Regions from separate parts of the Paenarthrobacter sp. 10L412 genome, predicted to be linked through region 2. Evidence: riboswitches for the same ligand, from Rfam matches in the RefSeq annotation. Region 2 holds a riboswitch; each other region holds the start of a gene.
The links. Region 2 has a riboswitch for S-adenosylmethionine ahead of AC1DD7_RS11400 (aminotransferase class V-fold PLP-dependent enzyme). Riboswitches for the same ligand answer to the same signal wherever they lie in the genome.
Positions count from the first base shown of each region.

Region 1 (5,419 bases), on a different contig from region 2:
GTTGCTGATGTCTGCCTCCGTTCGGAAGACGCAGCCTTGATTGCAGTGCTTGTGAGGGCACTGGTTGAGACCGCTTCCCTGGAAATGCTCGACGGCGTTGAGCCCGCCTTGGTGCCGACGGCCCTGCTCCGGATGGCGAGTTGGCAAGCGAGCAATTCGGGACTTCGCGGAGACCTCCTGGACTTTGGCGACTTCCGTCCCCAACCGGCAGCGGACGTGGTCTGGGCTTTGGTGGATTATTTGAGTCCTGTCCTGGATGACCAAGGTGAATTGGAGCTCGTGAAGGCCGGAATCTCGGACATTCTTGAGCGCGGGAACGGAGCACGGGAGCAACGCGAAGCAGCAGAGCGTTTCAACAACCGGCAACGTGACGCACAAAATCCGCCGGGAAGCCCGCCCAGCAATGAGGCCTTGGGGGCGGTGGTTGGGCATGCGGTGAAGGCGACGATTCGTGGCGCTACCGCAGACTCGCACAAGGATCCGGCGCCCCTCCTGACCAGGGTCCGCAGGCCCTAGGCTTCTGCGGAGTCAGTCTCTTCCCACGTCATCAGGTACGCGCCCGCTAAACCTTCGACAAGGTAGAACACGAACGGTGGGATGTCCTTCTTGGCTACAAGGATGGCGCCGTAGATGGGCGCGCTGGCGGCGGCCGTGATCCCGATCCATCGTTTGGCGGGCGATGCCAGGAGGCTTCCGCCCAGCGCCGCCAAGGCAAGAACGTGGAGCCCGGAGTAGGCCAGGAATGGCGCATTGGATCCCCGGCCGTAGGCAAAGCGTTCCAGGTCCGAGGCCCGGCGGGACAAACTGGACACAAAGAGCGGGGCCCCTGCGAGCAAAGCGGCCGCGGCTGCAACAGCCCACCGCTTCGCCTGTCCGCGCGGAAGACGACGTGCAAAGGCTGCGAATCCCACCGGCACCGCGACGGTTCCAGCAGCAGCGAGGTGCTGCCCAATCACCCAGCCACGCTGGCCGGCCTCGAGCATACGAAGACGTTCGGCAGCATCGGGGGTGATGTAAACGCGCGATACCGGCGAGATCCCTGCAAACCACACCGCCGTGCCCGCAACGATGACCGTTCCGGCACGGCGATAAGGATGATTCCCGCTCATGGCAGCAAGGCTAGACCTGTTTGAGGGCCTTCTCCAGATCCAGGATGAGATCGTCTACATCTTCCAGGCCCACGGACAAACGGACCACGCCGTCGCTCAGCCCGATGGCCGCGCGACCTTCGGGCCCCATGGCCCGGTGGGTGGTGGTGGCCGGATGCGTGATGAGGGACTTGGAGTCGCCCAGGTTGTTGGAAATATCGATGACGCGCAGACCGTCCAGCAACGCGAACGCGGCATCCTTGGCTGAACGCCCAGAAGAGGGCAGCAACTCGAACGTCAGCACGGTGCCGCCAGCCTTCATTTGCTTGGCTGCGAGCTCGTACTGTGGGTGCGATTTCAGCAAGGGGTACTTGACCCAGCTGATGGCGGGTTGCTGCTCAAGCCATTCCGCGATTTTCAAAGCGGAGGCTGAACTGTGGTTCACGCGCAAGCCAATGGTCTCCAGGCCTTTGGTCAACACCCAGGCGTTGAACGCGGAGAGCGACGGTCCGGTGTGCCGCATCAGCTGCTTGACCGGGCCATCGATGAATTCCTTGGTGCCCATGATTGCCCCGCCAAGGACACGTCCCTGGCCATCGATGTGCTTGGTGCCGGAGTACACGATGACGTCCGCGCCCAAGTCACCGCAACGCTGCAGCAGGGGAGTGGCAAAGACGTTGTCGACGACGACGGTCGCTCCCGCAGCATGCGCCAGCTCGCTGACGGCGGCGATGTCCACGATTTCCTGCATGGGGTTGGAGGGCGACTCGAAGAACACGGCGGTGGTCGGTTCGGAGAGGGCAGCACGCCACTGGTCGAGGTCGGGACCGTCGACAAACACGGTCTCTACGCCCCAGCGCGGCAGGATCTCGTTGAGGATTACGAAGCACGAGCCGAACAGGGAACGGGCGGCAACGACGCGATCACCGGCAGCCAGGAGGGCACCCAAGGCGGTGAACACCGCGGACATGCCGGACGCCGTCGCAAAGCACGCTTCGGTTCCTTCGAGCAACCGCAACCGCTCCTGGAATGTGGCCACGGACGGGTTGCCGTAGCGGGAGTAAACGAAGCGCTCGTCCTCGCCGGTGAAGGCGCGTTCGGCGGCGGCAGCGGATTCGTAGACGAAGCCGGAGTTCAGGAAGACGGGTTCGGACGTCTCCTGGAAGTTGGTACGGTCAAGGCCACCGCGTACTGCCTGGGTGTCAGGGCTCCAGCTGGCGGCATCGGGATTGAAAGTCACTTAGTCGTTCCCCAGGTTGGTTGGCAGGCCGCGGTTCTTCCAGCCGTTGATGGTGCGCTCGCCGTAGCGGTCCGGGTCACCTTCGAAGCCCTCGAGCACGTTGTAGGCGGTGAACCCGGCCTGCGTCGCGGCGATGGCGGCAGAGATGGAGCGCTGGCCTGAGCGGCAGATGAAAACGAGTTCCACGCCCTCGCCCTCGGGTGCCTGCTGCTGCAGGTCCTCGAGGAAGCGGGAGTTGGGAATGCCACCGGCGAGGTTCCACTGAATGAACAGGGGATCATTCTCTGTGGCTTTGGTGTCCGGAATGCCGATGTGTGCCCACTCGGCCTCGGTGCGGACGTCTACCAGGATGGCGCCTTCTTCAAGCTTGGCCCACGCGTCCTGCGGGGTCAGGTCACCTGCGTAACTCATGCGTGTCCCTCGAATGCTTCTTCGTCGTCGTCGTTCTCCAACTGGTCAACAGCATTCGCGACGGCGGCGTCTGCGTTGGCGATGGCAGCGGGCAGGACGACCGCCTGCGCCACGATGACATCCGTGCCATTGAACGTGGCTGCCGGGCTGCCGTGGAGCACGTAGCCGTCGGCGAGGGCCGTGGTGATCCGCTCGCAGAATTCACGGGTATCCGGACCTGTAATCAGGCGGTAGGAGAGTTTTTCTTCAGTGGGTTCAGGCATTGGCTGGTGCTCCTCAGTCACGCTTGCAGTTCGAAGTGTCGATACGCCGAGTAGTCACCTGAGGCACCCCGCCGGAGAGAGGGTTGCCGACCAGCAAGTCAGGGCTTGGCGCTGGTGCTCATTACTCAAGAAAAACGTAACATCCCGCGGCGGCGGCCCGCACTTGCAAGCGGTTACGCGCTCGTCATGTTGCGTAACCGGCCGGCGCTGGGGTAGCAGCCCAAATGTGACGCCCCGGGAGCATAATTGACGCAGTACGACCCCCTGTAACTTCGCAAGAAATCAGGTCGCGGTGAACGGACAAGGCAGCTCTACACTCAAGCCCATGCTGCATTTTGGATGGTTCGTGGGGCACGGTTTTGGTGTCCAGGGGTGGGGAACTCCCGGCTACAGCCTGGGCTACGACTGGAAGAAACCTGCCCTGTATCAAGACGCCGTGCGCGCGTTTGAGCAATCCGGCCTTGACCTCTTCATCATCGAGGACTCCCTTACTGTTCCTGATACTTATGGCGGCACCGCCGAGGTTTCGCTGGCACACGCCTCCTTTGCGCCCAAGCATGATCCTTTGGCTCTGGTCCCGTACCTTCTGTCCGCCACCAAGCACCTTGGGATTGTGCCGACTGTCAGCGCTTCGTTCTATCCGCCCTTCACAGCCGCACGGCTCCTGGCCACGCTGCAGCACTTCTCCGAGGGCCAGCTCGGCTGGAACGTTGTCACCTCCGGCAGTGACCTGGCGGCACAGAATTACGGGTTGGACCAGCAGATTGAACACGACCTTCGGTACGAGAAGGCGGAGGAATTCGTCGACGTCGTCCGGCAGCTTTGGCGCAGCTGGGAACCCGGCGCTGTGATTGAGGACGTTGAGGCCGGCGTGTTCGCCGACCACACCAAAGTGCATCCCATTAGCCACCAGGGTGACTTCTTCAAGGTCCGAGGTCCGCTGAACACCGCACCTTTGCCAGAGGAGCCCGTGCTGGTGCAGGCCGGTGCTTCTCCTCGGGGCAAAGCGTTCGCGGGTGGGCATGCAGATGTGGCGATCGCCTTGGCGCGTGGCGTTGACGGAATGAAGGCCTACCGGGATTCCATCCGTGCCGAGGCTGCCAAGGCGGACAGGAACCCCGACGACGTCAAGGTACTTTTCGTGCTCAAGCCCACCGTGGTTGGTTCATCAGCCGAGGCCGAGGACTTGCGTGCACAGCGCCGGGAGCTTACCCAGCGTGATATCGACAGCCAGCTCAACTCGATCTCCTACCTGTCCGTGATCGACTTCAAGCAGTTCGACCTCGATGCGCCGTTGCCTGAATTGAGCACCAACAGCAACCAAGGCACGTTGGAGCACTTCGCCAAGGCAGCGCCTCCGGGGTCTACCCTTCGCCAGATCCTTCAGGCACGCAGCGGTGGTGCCGGCGATTCGATCATCGGCACGGTTGGTGAAATCGCGGACTACCTCGAGGAGACTGGCGAGGCTGTGGGTGGCGACGGCTTCCTCTTCTCTGGCTTCGTGGACCCCGTCACCGTGCACGGAGTGCTGGACAAGCTCACTCCCGAACTGCGACGCCGTGGCCTGTTGAGGAAGAGTTACGGCGACGGTGGCTTCCGCCAGAATCTTCTGGACTTCTGATGTCCTCCGAGCCCATCTCCTCCGCGCCCAGAACCCTGCTGATCGGCACATCGCCGGTGGACCCTGAAAGCGTGGCGCAGGCTGCCTTGGATCCGGCGTTTCACGTGAAACTCAACCACGATGCGTTGTCTTTGATCGGCCGCTCACGCGAAGTGCTGGAGCGCGCGTCGACCTCAGGGCAGAAAATCTACGGCCTCAACACCCTCCTCGGATCCGGACGCGATACGGCTGTGGAGGAGAGGTCGGTTCTCGCCTATCAAATCCAAGTAGTCAGATACCACAACAGTGGTGTGGGCGACCATCTGGACCGGCCCTCCGCTCGCGCCGTGATCCTCGCCCGGCTCATCGGATTCAGCCGCGGCGGCTCCGGTGTACGCCCGGAGACTGCCCAGTTCTATGCGGAACTACTCAACCACGGAGTTCTTCCCGCCATCCCCCGCGAAGGATCAGTCGGCTCATCGGACCTCACCCAACTCGCCGCCGTCGCCGCCGTCGCCATCGGTGAAGGTGAAGCGATCGATGCGGACGGCACCCTGGTACCCGGGGCGAAGGCCCTAGCCGACGCCGGTCTTCAGCCGTTGCGACTAGCGCCCGGTGAGGCCCTGGCGCTGGTCAGCGCCAACGCTTACTCGGTAGGTGCCGGCACCCTCGCCTTGGTGCGCCTGCAACAGCTGGCGGAACTCGCCGACGTCGCGCTGTCCCTCTCGCTTGAGGCCATTGCAAGGTACGACGGCGGCGGGAACCTGAGTCCGTTTTCGCCGGCTATCCAGGCGGGCAAGGCGGTGGACGGGCAGAA
Region 1 is NZ_JBFTJT010000003.1:296,383-301,801, reverse strand. It holds gene AC1DD7_RS04735 (glutamate--cysteine ligase 2) at 1-516, shown strand, start outside; gene AC1DD7_RS04730 (hypothetical protein) at 513-1,109, opposite strand; gene AC1DD7_RS04725 (O-succinylhomoserine sulfhydrylase) at 1,120-2,328, opposite strand; gene AC1DD7_RS04720 (rhodanese-like domain-containing protein) at 2,329-2,739, opposite strand; gene AC1DD7_RS04715 (DUF1737 domain-containing protein) at 2,736-3,002, opposite strand; SAM riboswitch class IV at 3,017-3,128, opposite strand; gene AC1DD7_RS04710 (NtaA/DmoA family FMN-dependent monooxygenase) at 3,295-4,623, shown strand; gene AC1DD7_RS04705 (aromatic amino acid ammonia-lyase) at 4,623-5,419, shown strand, end outside.
Region 1: it holds a riboswitch for S-adenosylmethionine, as region 2 does, so the genes downstream of both, AC1DD7_RS04715 (DUF1737 domain-containing protein) here and AC1DD7_RS11400 (aminotransferase class V-fold PLP-dependent enzyme) in region 2, are expected to answer to the same signal.

Region 2 (5,419 bases):
TGGCCGCTGAAATCAATCGGCTCGGCGGAGATGCAGAAGAAACAGCCGACGGCCTCATTATCCGCCCGGCCACTTTGCACCCAGGCGTCGTCCACAGCTACGCCGATCACCGCATGGCGACGGCGGGAGCTATTTTAGGGCTCGCCGTTGAGGGCGTTCAGGTGGAGGATATCGCTACCACGTCCAAGACGATGCCCGAATTTCCCCAGATGTGGGAGGCCATGCTGCAGCACGGCACAGGCGACGACGAAACCGTCACCAGTGAGGCCAGCAACTGACCATGGGCCGCGACGCAAGCTCCTGGGACGAATCCGACGTCCGGATCCGTCCCAACAAAAAAGGATCAAGACCCCGCACCAAAGACCGCCCCAGTCATGATGACGCGGTCATCGGCCGGATCATCACGGTAGACCGCGGGCGCTACACCGCCATCGTTGGGGAAGACTCCTCGGATGAACGCATTATCATCGCTGCACGCGCGCGTGAACTGCGACGAAACCCCGTAGTCCCCGGCGATTTCGTCGCCTTGGTGGGCGATGTATCGGGAGAGCCGGACACCCTTGCGCGGCTGGTCCGCATAGAGGAGCGCAAAACACTGCTCCGGCGCAGCGCTGATGATACCGACCCCATCGAAAGAGTGGTGGTGGCCAACGCAGACCAACTTGTGGTGGTGGTCGCCGCGGCCAATCCGGAGCCCCGAACCGGCTTTATTGACCGCGCCTTGGTTGCAGCCTACGACGCCGGGATCGAGCCGCTGCTGCTCGTCACCAAAGCAGACGTCAAGGACCCCGCCGAGCTGTTGTCCAATTATCTCAGCCTGGACTTTCCCATCATCATCAGCCGTACGGCAGATGATGAAGCGTCCGGAATTGATGCCCGCTCGGACGACGGACTGTCCGCGCGGCTGGACAGCCGAGCCGTTGCCGAATTGCGGGCCCACCTTGATGGAAAAGTGACTGTCATGCTGGGCCATTCGGGCGTCGGCAAGTCCACCATGGTTAATGCCCTGACCGGAGCCGAACGGGCTACCGGTGGTGTCAACGCCGTCACCGGGCGGGGCCGGCACACGTCGTCGTCGGCGTTGGCCCTGAAACTGGCAGACGCGCCTCCAGGCAGCTGGATCATCGATACCCCCGGTATCCGCTCCTTCGGACTGGCGCACGTGGACCCCGACCGCATCCTGCATTCCTTCCCCGATTTGGAACCGGGCACGGAAGCTTGCGACCGCGGCTGCAAGCACGATGCCAGCGCCATCAATTGCGGCCTGGACGCGTGGGTGAACGAGGGACATGCCGGTCCTTCCGGAGTGGCCCGCTTGTCTTCGCTCCGGCGACTGCTGGGCGCGGACCCTCGATTGGAAGCCAAAGAGACCAAGGAACTGGGTACCGTCAACTAAGCATTGGTGCTCCACATCCCAGCTGCACGGAACGTTTCACGATAGTTTGGTGGCATGACCCAACCCGTTTCCAGCTACAACGACGACCTTCGACTGGCCCACGTGCTGGCGGATTCCGTGGACGCCCAAACCATGGACCGCTTCAAGGCTCTGGATCTGCAGGTCGAGACCAAGCCTGACCTCACGCCCGTGACGGATGCCGACAAGGCTGCGGAAGAAGCCATCCGTGGCCAACTGTCGCGCTCGCGCCCCCGTGACGCCGTCCTCGGCGAGGAGTTCGGCAGCAGCGGCCATGGCTCCCGGCGTTGGATCATCGACCCCATCGACGGAACCAAGAACTTCGTTCGGGGCGTTCCCGTGTGGGCCACCCTGATCGCACTGGTTGACGAAGGCGAGCCGGTCGTTGGAGTTGTCAGCGCTCCCGCACTGGGCAAGCGCTGGTGGGCAGCAAAGGACATGGGGGCCTACATGGGCCGCTCCCTGGCGTCAGCCACCCGGCTCAAGGTGTCAAACGTTTCGCGGTTGGCGGATGCCTCAATGTCATATTCCAGCCTCTCCGGTTGGAAGGAACGCGGCAATCTGGACGAGTTCCTGGGGTTGACGGAAGACATCTGGCGCACGCGCGCCTATGGCGACTTCTGGTCCTATTGCCTGGTTGCCGAGGGGGCCGTGGATATCGCCTGCGAGCCAGAGTTGAACCTTTACGACATGGCAGCGCTGGTGCCCATCGTGACGGAAGCCGGCGGCCGTTTCACCTCGCTGGAAGGCGAGGACGGCCCCTTTGGCGGCAATGCCCTGGCCACCAACTCCATCCTGCATTCAGAGGTCCTCAAGCGGCTAAACCCTGCCCTGGATGACCTCCTCTGACCCAGCGGCACCAACAAGCCAACCGGCTTTGCATAGAATTTTCGACGGCGGACGCCTCCTTTTCGGGGCATCCGCCGTCTTTTCTTCGCCCAAAGCCCAGTTTCCGGACCCGTCGTAACAATGTGCTTAACAAAGCGAAGCGACTTTGGAGCAGGCCAGATGCGTGACCTAACCTCTTTACAGGTCACGAGTGCCAGCGCTAAACCCCGGTTTGCTGGCCGGCAACCCTCCATTCGCGGTGGGGTGCCCCGGGTGACGACCTGGCCGGTCCGGAACGGATACGGCAAGCGCGGATCCCCACAGGGGGGTCCCTCTTGAGTGAGGTCCCATGAGCACTGCTACGTTCAACTCCACCGTTCTGCCGTCCCTTGTGGTCGAAGAAGCAGCGCACGAAGCCGCTGCAGGCAGGCCACTGGCCGCCGTCACGGGCGCGGAGCTGCAAGCTCCCTTGATCCAGGGTGGCCACGTCCGTTATGCCAACCTCGACTACGGAGCATCCGCTCCAGCGCTGACAATCGTTTCTGCGTATCTCAACGAGATCCTCCCCTACTACGCCAGTGTCCACCGCGGCGCGGGCTACGCTTCCCAGATCAGCACCTCGGTCTACGAGAACTCCCGCGACATCGTCCGCGAATTCGTCGGCGGCCGTCCCGACGATTCCGTCATCTTCACCCGGAACACCACGGACTCGCTGAACCTGTTGGCGGGCTGCCTCCCGCAACTGGACGGAAAGCCAACGGGCGAGGTCCTATACCTGGACATCGAGCACCATGCCAACCTCCTTCCCTGGCAGGGCGTCCCCCACCGCAGTGTCGTAGCTGCTTCGACACTGACAGCTACCCTGGCCAAGCTCCGCGAGGAACTCAGTCAAGGCGGCGTGTCATTGCTGGCGGTCACCGGGGCCTCGAACGTGACCGGTGAAATCCTGCCGATCGCCGAACTCGCAGCACTTGCACACGAATACGGTGCCCGGATTGTGGTGGACGCTGCACAGCTTGCCCCGCACCGCCGCATCAACATCACCGAGGCAGACGTCGACTACATCGTGTTCTCCGGGCATAAGCTCTACGCTCCGTTCGGCGCCGGTGTTGTTGTGGGCCGTCCTGACTGGCTCGACGCCGGCACTCCCCACCTTGCCGGTGGTGGCGCTGTTCGTGAAGCCCGCCTGGACTCGGTCAGCTGGGCCTCAGGTCCCGCACGCCACGAGGGCGGCTCCCCCAACGTCCTCGGCGCGGCAACATTGGCCCGCGCGACGCAGGTGCTTGCCGGCTTGGACCAGGATGCCTGGCATGCCCATGAAGCTGCCATCCGCTCCTACCTCGTACAGGGACTTGAAGCAATCGACGGCGTGACCGTCCACCGGATCTTCAGCGACTCCGAGGACACCATCGGCGTGGTCAATTTCTCGGTGGAAGGATTCGACGCCGGACTGGTGGCCGCCTACCTCGCCGCCGAACACGGTGTAGGACTTCGGGACGGCCGCTTCTGCGCCCATCCCCTGCTCAAGCGGCTAGGACTCCCTTCCGGCTCACTGCGCGCCAGCTTCGGCGTGGGCTCCCGCTTGGAGGATGCCACACGACTCTTGGCTGGTATCGAAGAACTCAAGCGCACAGGGCTCGGTTGGGACTATGTAGTGGACGAAGGCCGCTGGGTACCGGCCAACGACCACCGCATCTATCCGGAATGGGCTCCAAACACCCCGGGCACCGCAGGGGCTGCACCCTGCACGATTGACTGAAACACGCGTACTGTGCGGTAAATTCGTAGGGTAACTGGCGTTCGCGGTAAAGGAGTCTGTGCGTGGCCGTGCCTTCCGGCAGTGTTTCCGGCGGCGTTGTTTCCGGCGGAGGTGTTTCCGGCAGCGCTGGCAGGCCAGGTGGTCCCAAGCTGCATGCCACGCGCCGCCACGAACTGGGCCAGAGCTTCCAGGACGGCGGCGAACACTACGATCGCGTTCGGCCCGGCTATCCCACAGACTCAGTGGATTGGCTTCTTCCTCCTGGAGCGAAGACCGCCGCGGATATTGGTGCAGGCACAGGCAAGTTTACGGCCCTGCTCGTGGACCGCGGTCTGCAGGTGGCCGCCGTCGATCCTTCCACAGACATGCTGGAGCAACTTCGAAAGTCCTATCCCGGCGTTGAGGCGTTGGAGGGAACGGCCGAGGCAACAGGGCTGGCGGACTCAGCATTCGACGTCGTCAGCGTTGCCCAGGCATGGCATTGGTGTGACCCGATGAAAGCGAGCACGGAAATCGCCCGGATCCTCCGGCCCCACGGAGTACTCGGCCTGATATGGAACCAACTGGACACTTCGGTGCCCTGGGTTCACCGGTTGTCACGCATCATGCACGCCGGAGATGTGCACAAGCCCGGCTTCCGGCCAGTTATCGGACCGGAATTCATGGACTTGACGAGTCATCTCACCAGCTGGGAGGACGCCGTGTCACCGGAGGACATCATGGAGCTCACAAAATCGCGCAGCTACTACCTCCGCGCAAATGAAGCCACCCGCTCAAAGGTCATGGGCAACCTGGAATGGTACCTCTACGATCATCTCGGCCATGCCCCCGGCCAACTCCTTGGATTGCCGTACCTGACCACTACGTGGCGGGCCCGCAAGATCCACGGCGCCCCGCCACGGTAGGCTTGGTGTGTGAAGACCAGTACGCCCTCCTCCTCGATCGAGGACTACGTCAAGGTCATCTACTCCTATACGGAGTGGCAGGACAAACCGATTACGTCCTCGCAGCTTGCCCTGCGGCTTGGCGTTGCCAATTCCTCGGTGTCTGAAATGGTCCGCAAACTCAAGGACCAGGGCTTGGTGGACCACCAACCCTACAGTGCCATCAGGCTGACTCCGGAGGGCATGCGCCTTGCACTGTCTATGGTCCGGCGTCATCGCCTCATTGAGACTTACCTCGTTGAGGAACTCGGTTACAGCTGGGACGAAGTCCATGATGAAGCTGAGATGTTGGAGCACGCGGTGTCCGATACCTTCATCGAACGCATGGCCGCCAAGCTTGGCCATCCCCTCCGGGATCCGCACGGCGACCCAATTCCCTCGGCTGACGGATCGGTGGAGCTCCCTCACGCCTACCGCATGATCGAGTTGGATGAAGGCCACTCAGGCCGCATCACCCGGATCAGCGACGAAAAT
Region 2 is NZ_JBFTJT010000007.1:242,930-248,348, reverse strand. It holds gene aroA (3-phosphoshikimate 1-carboxyvinyltransferase) at 1-278, shown strand, start outside; gene rsgA (ribosome small subunit-dependent GTPase A) at 281-1,396, shown strand; gene hisN (histidinol-phosphatase) at 1,451-2,263, shown strand; SAM riboswitch class IV at 2,446-2,559, shown strand; gene AC1DD7_RS11400 (aminotransferase class V-fold PLP-dependent enzyme) at 2,592-4,001, shown strand; gene AC1DD7_RS11395 (class I SAM-dependent methyltransferase) at 4,151-4,906, shown strand; gene AC1DD7_RS11390 (metal-dependent transcriptional regulator) at 4,916-5,419, shown strand, end outside.

Region 3 (5,419 bases), on a different contig from region 2:
GGTCCGGACTGACCGTGAAAGATGTACGGCTTGGCTTACAGACAGCTGAAGAGTCCGCTCCCGGCGCCTTGGTGCCTGTGGCGATTGAGGGCCTGGACTTCTACTTGCCAGCAGAAGACGTGGAAGCACTTGCTGCGGCTCCCCCGCCAGCTCATGATGGGCCGCTGCTCCCCCGCGTCGATCTCATCCAGTGCTACGACGAATACGTGATGGGCTATTCCCAATCGAGGCACTACCTCGGCGGAAGGGCACCCTATTTCCCGGAGGGCGATGCTCCCATTCACGTGGTGTTGCTGGATGGCAGGTTGGCCGGATGGTGGCGCCACGGCTTCTCCGGTGGGATCTGCGAACTCGATGTCCGAATGAACCGGCCCGTCACAACAGCCGAACAACAAGCTTTGGAGGCAGAGGTGGAACGCTATGGGAGGTTCCTGGGCATGGAGACAAAGCTGGTGTGAAACGGCGGGACTAAGCTGGGTTTAAGACCTAGGAGGCCTGCACCGTGAACAATCTGATCTTCTGGATCATCGTCTGCTCTTGGCTGATTCCCATGGGAATCCGCCTATACAACAGGTCCCGGGCGCGGCGGCTCCAGGATCGTAATTTCCAGGACCGCAGCTTCCCGGGTCAGAACTACCCTGGCCAGAACTATCCGGGCCCCGGCTATCCCCCGCAGAATCTTCCGGGACCGGGGTACCCGCAGCAGAGCTACCCGGGCTATCCCGGAGAGCCCGCCACCGTCCGCCCTGCCGATGCGCAACCGCCGGCAGGACCGCCGTCGAACGCTTCTTCACCTACGTTCCCCAGCAACAGCGGCTCTGAGCAGCAAGGCTTCCGTGCGCGAAAACTGGCCGAACTGGACCTCAAGTTCAGCAACGGCGAGATCGCCATGGAGGACTACATGAAGCAGCGCGGCGAGATCATGAACGGCTAAGCCGGCCTAGGCGAAGAAGGCCTGATGCAGTTGGGCTGACAGTTGCCCGATTTCGGTGAGGAAGCCATCGTGCCCGATGGGGGCCTCGATCACGTGGACGGGCACGTCGCCAGGCAGATTTTGTGCCAGTTCCAATGACTGGGCCGGGAAATAGAGGCGGTCGGAGTCGACGGCTGCTACAAAGAATTCAGCAGTGGCGCTGGCCAAGGCCTCCTGCAAGGTGCCCCGGCCACGGCTGATGTCGTGGGACATGAGTGCCTCAGTGATGGCGATGTAGCTGTTCGCATCGAACCGGCGCACCAGCTTGGTGCCTTGGTGGTCGAGGTAGCTTTCCACCTGGTAGCGGCCACGCTCCCCCAGGACCGGGGCAGCCAGGGGCGTCTCTTGATGCTGGGCTTCCCGGCCGAAGCGGAAATCAAGCTCCAGCGCTGATCGGTACGTGATGTGGGCTATCCGTCGGGCCAGGGCAAGGCCCGCCTCAGGAGTTGGTCCACCGTAGTAATCGCCGTTGTTGAAGTTCGGGTCCTGGCGGATGGCGAGTGTCTGCGACTGGGCGAAAGCGATTTGCTCGGCTGTGCTGTAGGCGCCGACAGAAATAACTGCGCACCGCTGGACACGCTCAGGGAAGGTCACCGCCCACTCAAGTGCCCGCGCCCCACCCATGGAACCGCCAAGGACGGCGTGCCATGACTTGATCCCCAACGCGTCGGCGAGGCGGGCTTCAGCCACCGTGCTGTCGCGCAAAGTGATCAGGGGGAAGCGGGATCCCCAGGGCCGCCCGTCCGGCGCCTGGGACGATGGGCCCGTGCTGCCGTAACAGCCGCCCACAATGTTGATGGAGATAACGAAGAACCGGTTGGTGTCGATCGTCGCGCCCGGGCCAACGAGTTGCTCCCACCAGCCTTCCTCATCAGTGGCACCGCGGGCCACATGCGTGCTTCCCGTCAGTGCGTGCTGGACGAGGACTGCGTTGGACGCATCCGCGTTCAACTGCCCCCAGGTCTCATAGGCCAACACAACGTCCGGGAGAAAACCGCCGGCTTCAAGTTCCAGCGAACCTACGCCGGCGTACTTGACCGTCCCGTCTTCTTTGCCCGGTTTGGGGGGTGCTGTAGCAGTAATGGTCATTCCTTTGACACCTAACCTCGCGCTTGCCTGCCGCCTTGCGTGCGACAGGCCAGGTCTTCACCCGGGGCACCCCACCGCGGAGGAGGGTTGCCGGCCAGCAAGCCGGGGCTGTCACTGGCACTCATGACCTAATACGTAGAGTCTAGGAAAAATACAGCTGTTTTGGCGAAGAATGTGACAGCTGTGTGACGGTTTGGGGCCGCTTCGTTCAGGAACACGCACGGCCAGGGGCCGCCCGGCGAATTTTCGTCGGCGGGCGGCCGCTCCGCTAAGCGCCCTTGGCAGCCCGGAAACCAGCCTCAAGGTCAGCAATAATGTCGTCTACGTGCTCGATTCCCACGGACAGGCGGACAAGGCCGGGATTCACTCCCGCAACCAGCTGCTGTTCGACCGTGAGCTGGCTGTGGGTAGTCGACGCCGGGTGGATGACCAGCGAGCGGACGTCACCGATGTTGGCAACGTGGGAGTGCAACTCCAGGCCATCGACGAATCGCTTGCCGGCCTCGACGCCACCTTTGATGTTGAATGCCACCACTGCTCCGGTACCCCTCGGCCCATACTTACGGCCGCGCTCATACCAAGGGCTGGACGGCAGACCCGCGAAGGCGACCGATTCGACGTCGTCGTGGGCTTCCAACCATTCCGCCACTTTGGTGGCGTTGGAGACGTGGCGCTCGACGCGCAGGCTCAGGGTTTCCAGCCCTTGGGCGATGAGGAAGGCGTTGAACGGGGAAACCGCCGAACCCAGATCGCGCAGCAACTGCACACGGGCCTTGAGAATGTAGGAGAGGTTGGCTCCGAGCGCGCCATCCTTGCCAAGGTCCCGGGCGTAAACGAGCCCGTTGTAGCTGGGGTCCGGAGTGTTGAATCCCGGGAAGCGCTCCGGGTCCTTGCCGAAATCAAAGTTTCCGGAGTCCACGATCACGCCCGCGATCGCCGCACCGTGGCCGCCCAGATACTTGGTAGCCGAGTGCACCACGATGTCCGCACCCCATTCGATGGGACGAATGAGGTATGGGGTGGAGAGCGTGTTATCCACGATCAGCGGCACTCCGGCCTCATGCGCGGCGTGTGAAATACCCTCGATGTCCAGCACGTCCTGGCGCGGATTGGACACCACCTCGCCGAAGAACAGCTTGGTATTGGGCTGCACGGCGTCCCGCCACTGGTCCAGGTTGTCCGGGTCCTCCACGAACGTCACGGAGATGCCGAACTTCTTCAGCGTGTGCGCCAGCAGGTTGTAGGTGCCGCCGTAAAGGCTGGGGCTGGCGACGATATGGTCTCCGGCCTCGGCAATGTTCAGGATGGCGAAGGTTTCCGCGGCCTGTCCGGAGCTAAGGAGCAATGCGCCAAGCCCGCCTTCGAGGCTGGCGATCCGCTGCTCCACGGCATCTTGTGTTGGGTTGCCGATTCGGGTGTAGATCGGGGCGAGCTCGGCCAAGGCAAAGCGGTTGGCTGCGCTCTCTGCGCTGGGGAAAACGAAGGACGTGGTCTGGTAGATCGGAAGCGACCGCGCTCCCGTGGCAGAGTCAGGCTCCTGCCCTGCGTGGATCTGGCGTGTTTCGAAAGACCATCCTTGGGACATTGAATTCTCCTCTTAGTGGCGCGCGGGTTTGCCGTTGATCGCTGTAGGCGTGGGCTGGGGCCAGTCTAGGAAGCGCCCGTGTGCTTGGACAGCTTTGTGACGAAGGCAGTATTTTTCAGTCTTTACGCGACCCGGCGTGACGCGTTCCTGCGGCGCGCAATAAGGTCCCATGTTAGTTAGGCTTCCCTTAGCTGAGACCCCGATCACAAAGTGCCAAGATGAAGCCATGCGCATGGATCACGTCTCTTACGCTTGTGAACGAGATGGCCTTTTGGCCACTACCGAACGAATTTCCGCAGCTCTGGGAGTGGACGCAGTCCGGGGCGGAGTGCACCCGCGCTTCGGTACCCGGAACATGATCATTCCCTTGGCGGATAACAAATACCTGGAAGTCGTAGAGGTCCTGGACCACCCTGCTTCTGACAAGGCACCCTTTGGCCAGGCAGTCCGCGCACGCTCGGCGGCTGGCGGCGGTTGGATGGGCTGGTGCGTCGCCGTTGACGACCTCGCCCCCTTCGAGGAACGCCTCGGCCGGTCCGCAGTTCCGGGCAACCGCAAGTTCCCGGATGGCCGCGAACTTGTCTGGCAGCAGATCGGCATTCTCGGCTTGATCGCCGATCCCCAGGTGCCGTACCTGCTCAAGTGGGAGGGCGACCCCTCACTGCACCCGTCCAAGGTCTATGAGAGTGACGTCAAGATGTCCAGCCTCACCATTGCAGGCTCGGCGGAACGCGTTACCGAATGGCTGGGCGAACCCGTTGAGAAGCCGCTCGAGGACGTCGCTGTCCAGTGGATGGCCCCGCACGGTACGCCCGGCATCATGTCCGTCACTTTCGAAACCGCATCCGGCGCCGTCACGATCTGACGCGCACCTTCCCTGGGGCCCTGGTCCCCTCCCGGTCCAGTGTGTCCGGTCAAGCTTCGGCCGCCATCAGCGGGTGCCAACGACGTCACCCACCGATGGCGGCCGAATTTCTTTTGGCGCTAACCCAGGCCGATCGCCTTGCCGAAGAGGCTGAAGCCAACGAACGCGACGATGTCCAGCAGAGCATGGGCAATGACCAAAGGCATCACCCGCTTCGTCTTGGTATAGATCCAGGCGAAGACCAATCCCATAGCGAAGTTGCCGATGAACGGCCCGAAGCCTTGGTACAGGTGGTAGCTGCCACGAAGGGCCGCGCTTACGACAATGGCCAGCGGCGTACTCCAGCCGAATTTTCCGAAACGGTCCATGAGGTATCCCACGACGATCACTTCCTCAACGATCGCGTGGCGAACCGCCGAGAGAATCAACACAGGCACCGTCCACCAGTAAGCTTCCAGGCCGCTGGGCACAATGGCGGTGGTGATTCCGAGGGCCCGGCCGGCCGCGTACAAGCCAAGTGACGGGACACCAATGGCAGCTGCGAGTCCCAATCCGTGCAAAAGGTCCTTGCCGGGGCGTGCGAAGTTGAACCCCAGCCGGGCAAAGCCTGAGCCACTTGCACCTTCCCGGCCGCCTTGGCCATGCGATGAGAGGAAATAGAACACCAGGACCACCGGCACCAAAGCGAAGATAATGTCCAGCAGTTGGTATGTGAGATCGAAGTACTCGCGGGTGCTTTGGGACCGGTTAAGTGTCGAAGTTGCCTCGGACAGCGGCGCGCGCGTCATCTTGTCCAGGAGCTGCACCACGGAGTACACGGCTGACTGGCCCAGTGACAGGCCCAGCACGATGAGTACTTCGGCGCGCAGGCGGCGGCGGGAAGCAAGGAGCATGTACCTATCTTGCC
Region 3 is NZ_JBFTJT010000002.1:184,120-189,538, forward strand. It holds gene AC1DD7_RS02655 (winged helix DNA-binding domain-containing protein) at 1-458, shown strand, start outside; gene AC1DD7_RS02660 (hypothetical protein) at 503-934, shown strand; gene metX (homoserine O-acetyltransferase MetX) at 941-2,062, opposite strand; SAM riboswitch class IV at 2,077-2,191, opposite strand; gene AC1DD7_RS02670 (bifunctional o-acetylhomoserine/o-acetylserine sulfhydrylase) at 2,331-3,647, opposite strand; gene AC1DD7_RS02675 (VOC family protein) at 3,874-4,512, shown strand; gene AC1DD7_RS02680 (CPBP family intramembrane glutamic endopeptidase) at 4,632-5,405, opposite strand.
Region 3: it holds a riboswitch for S-adenosylmethionine, as region 2 does, so the genes downstream of both, metX (homoserine O-acetyltransferase MetX) here and AC1DD7_RS11400 (aminotransferase class V-fold PLP-dependent enzyme) in region 2, are expected to answer to the same signal.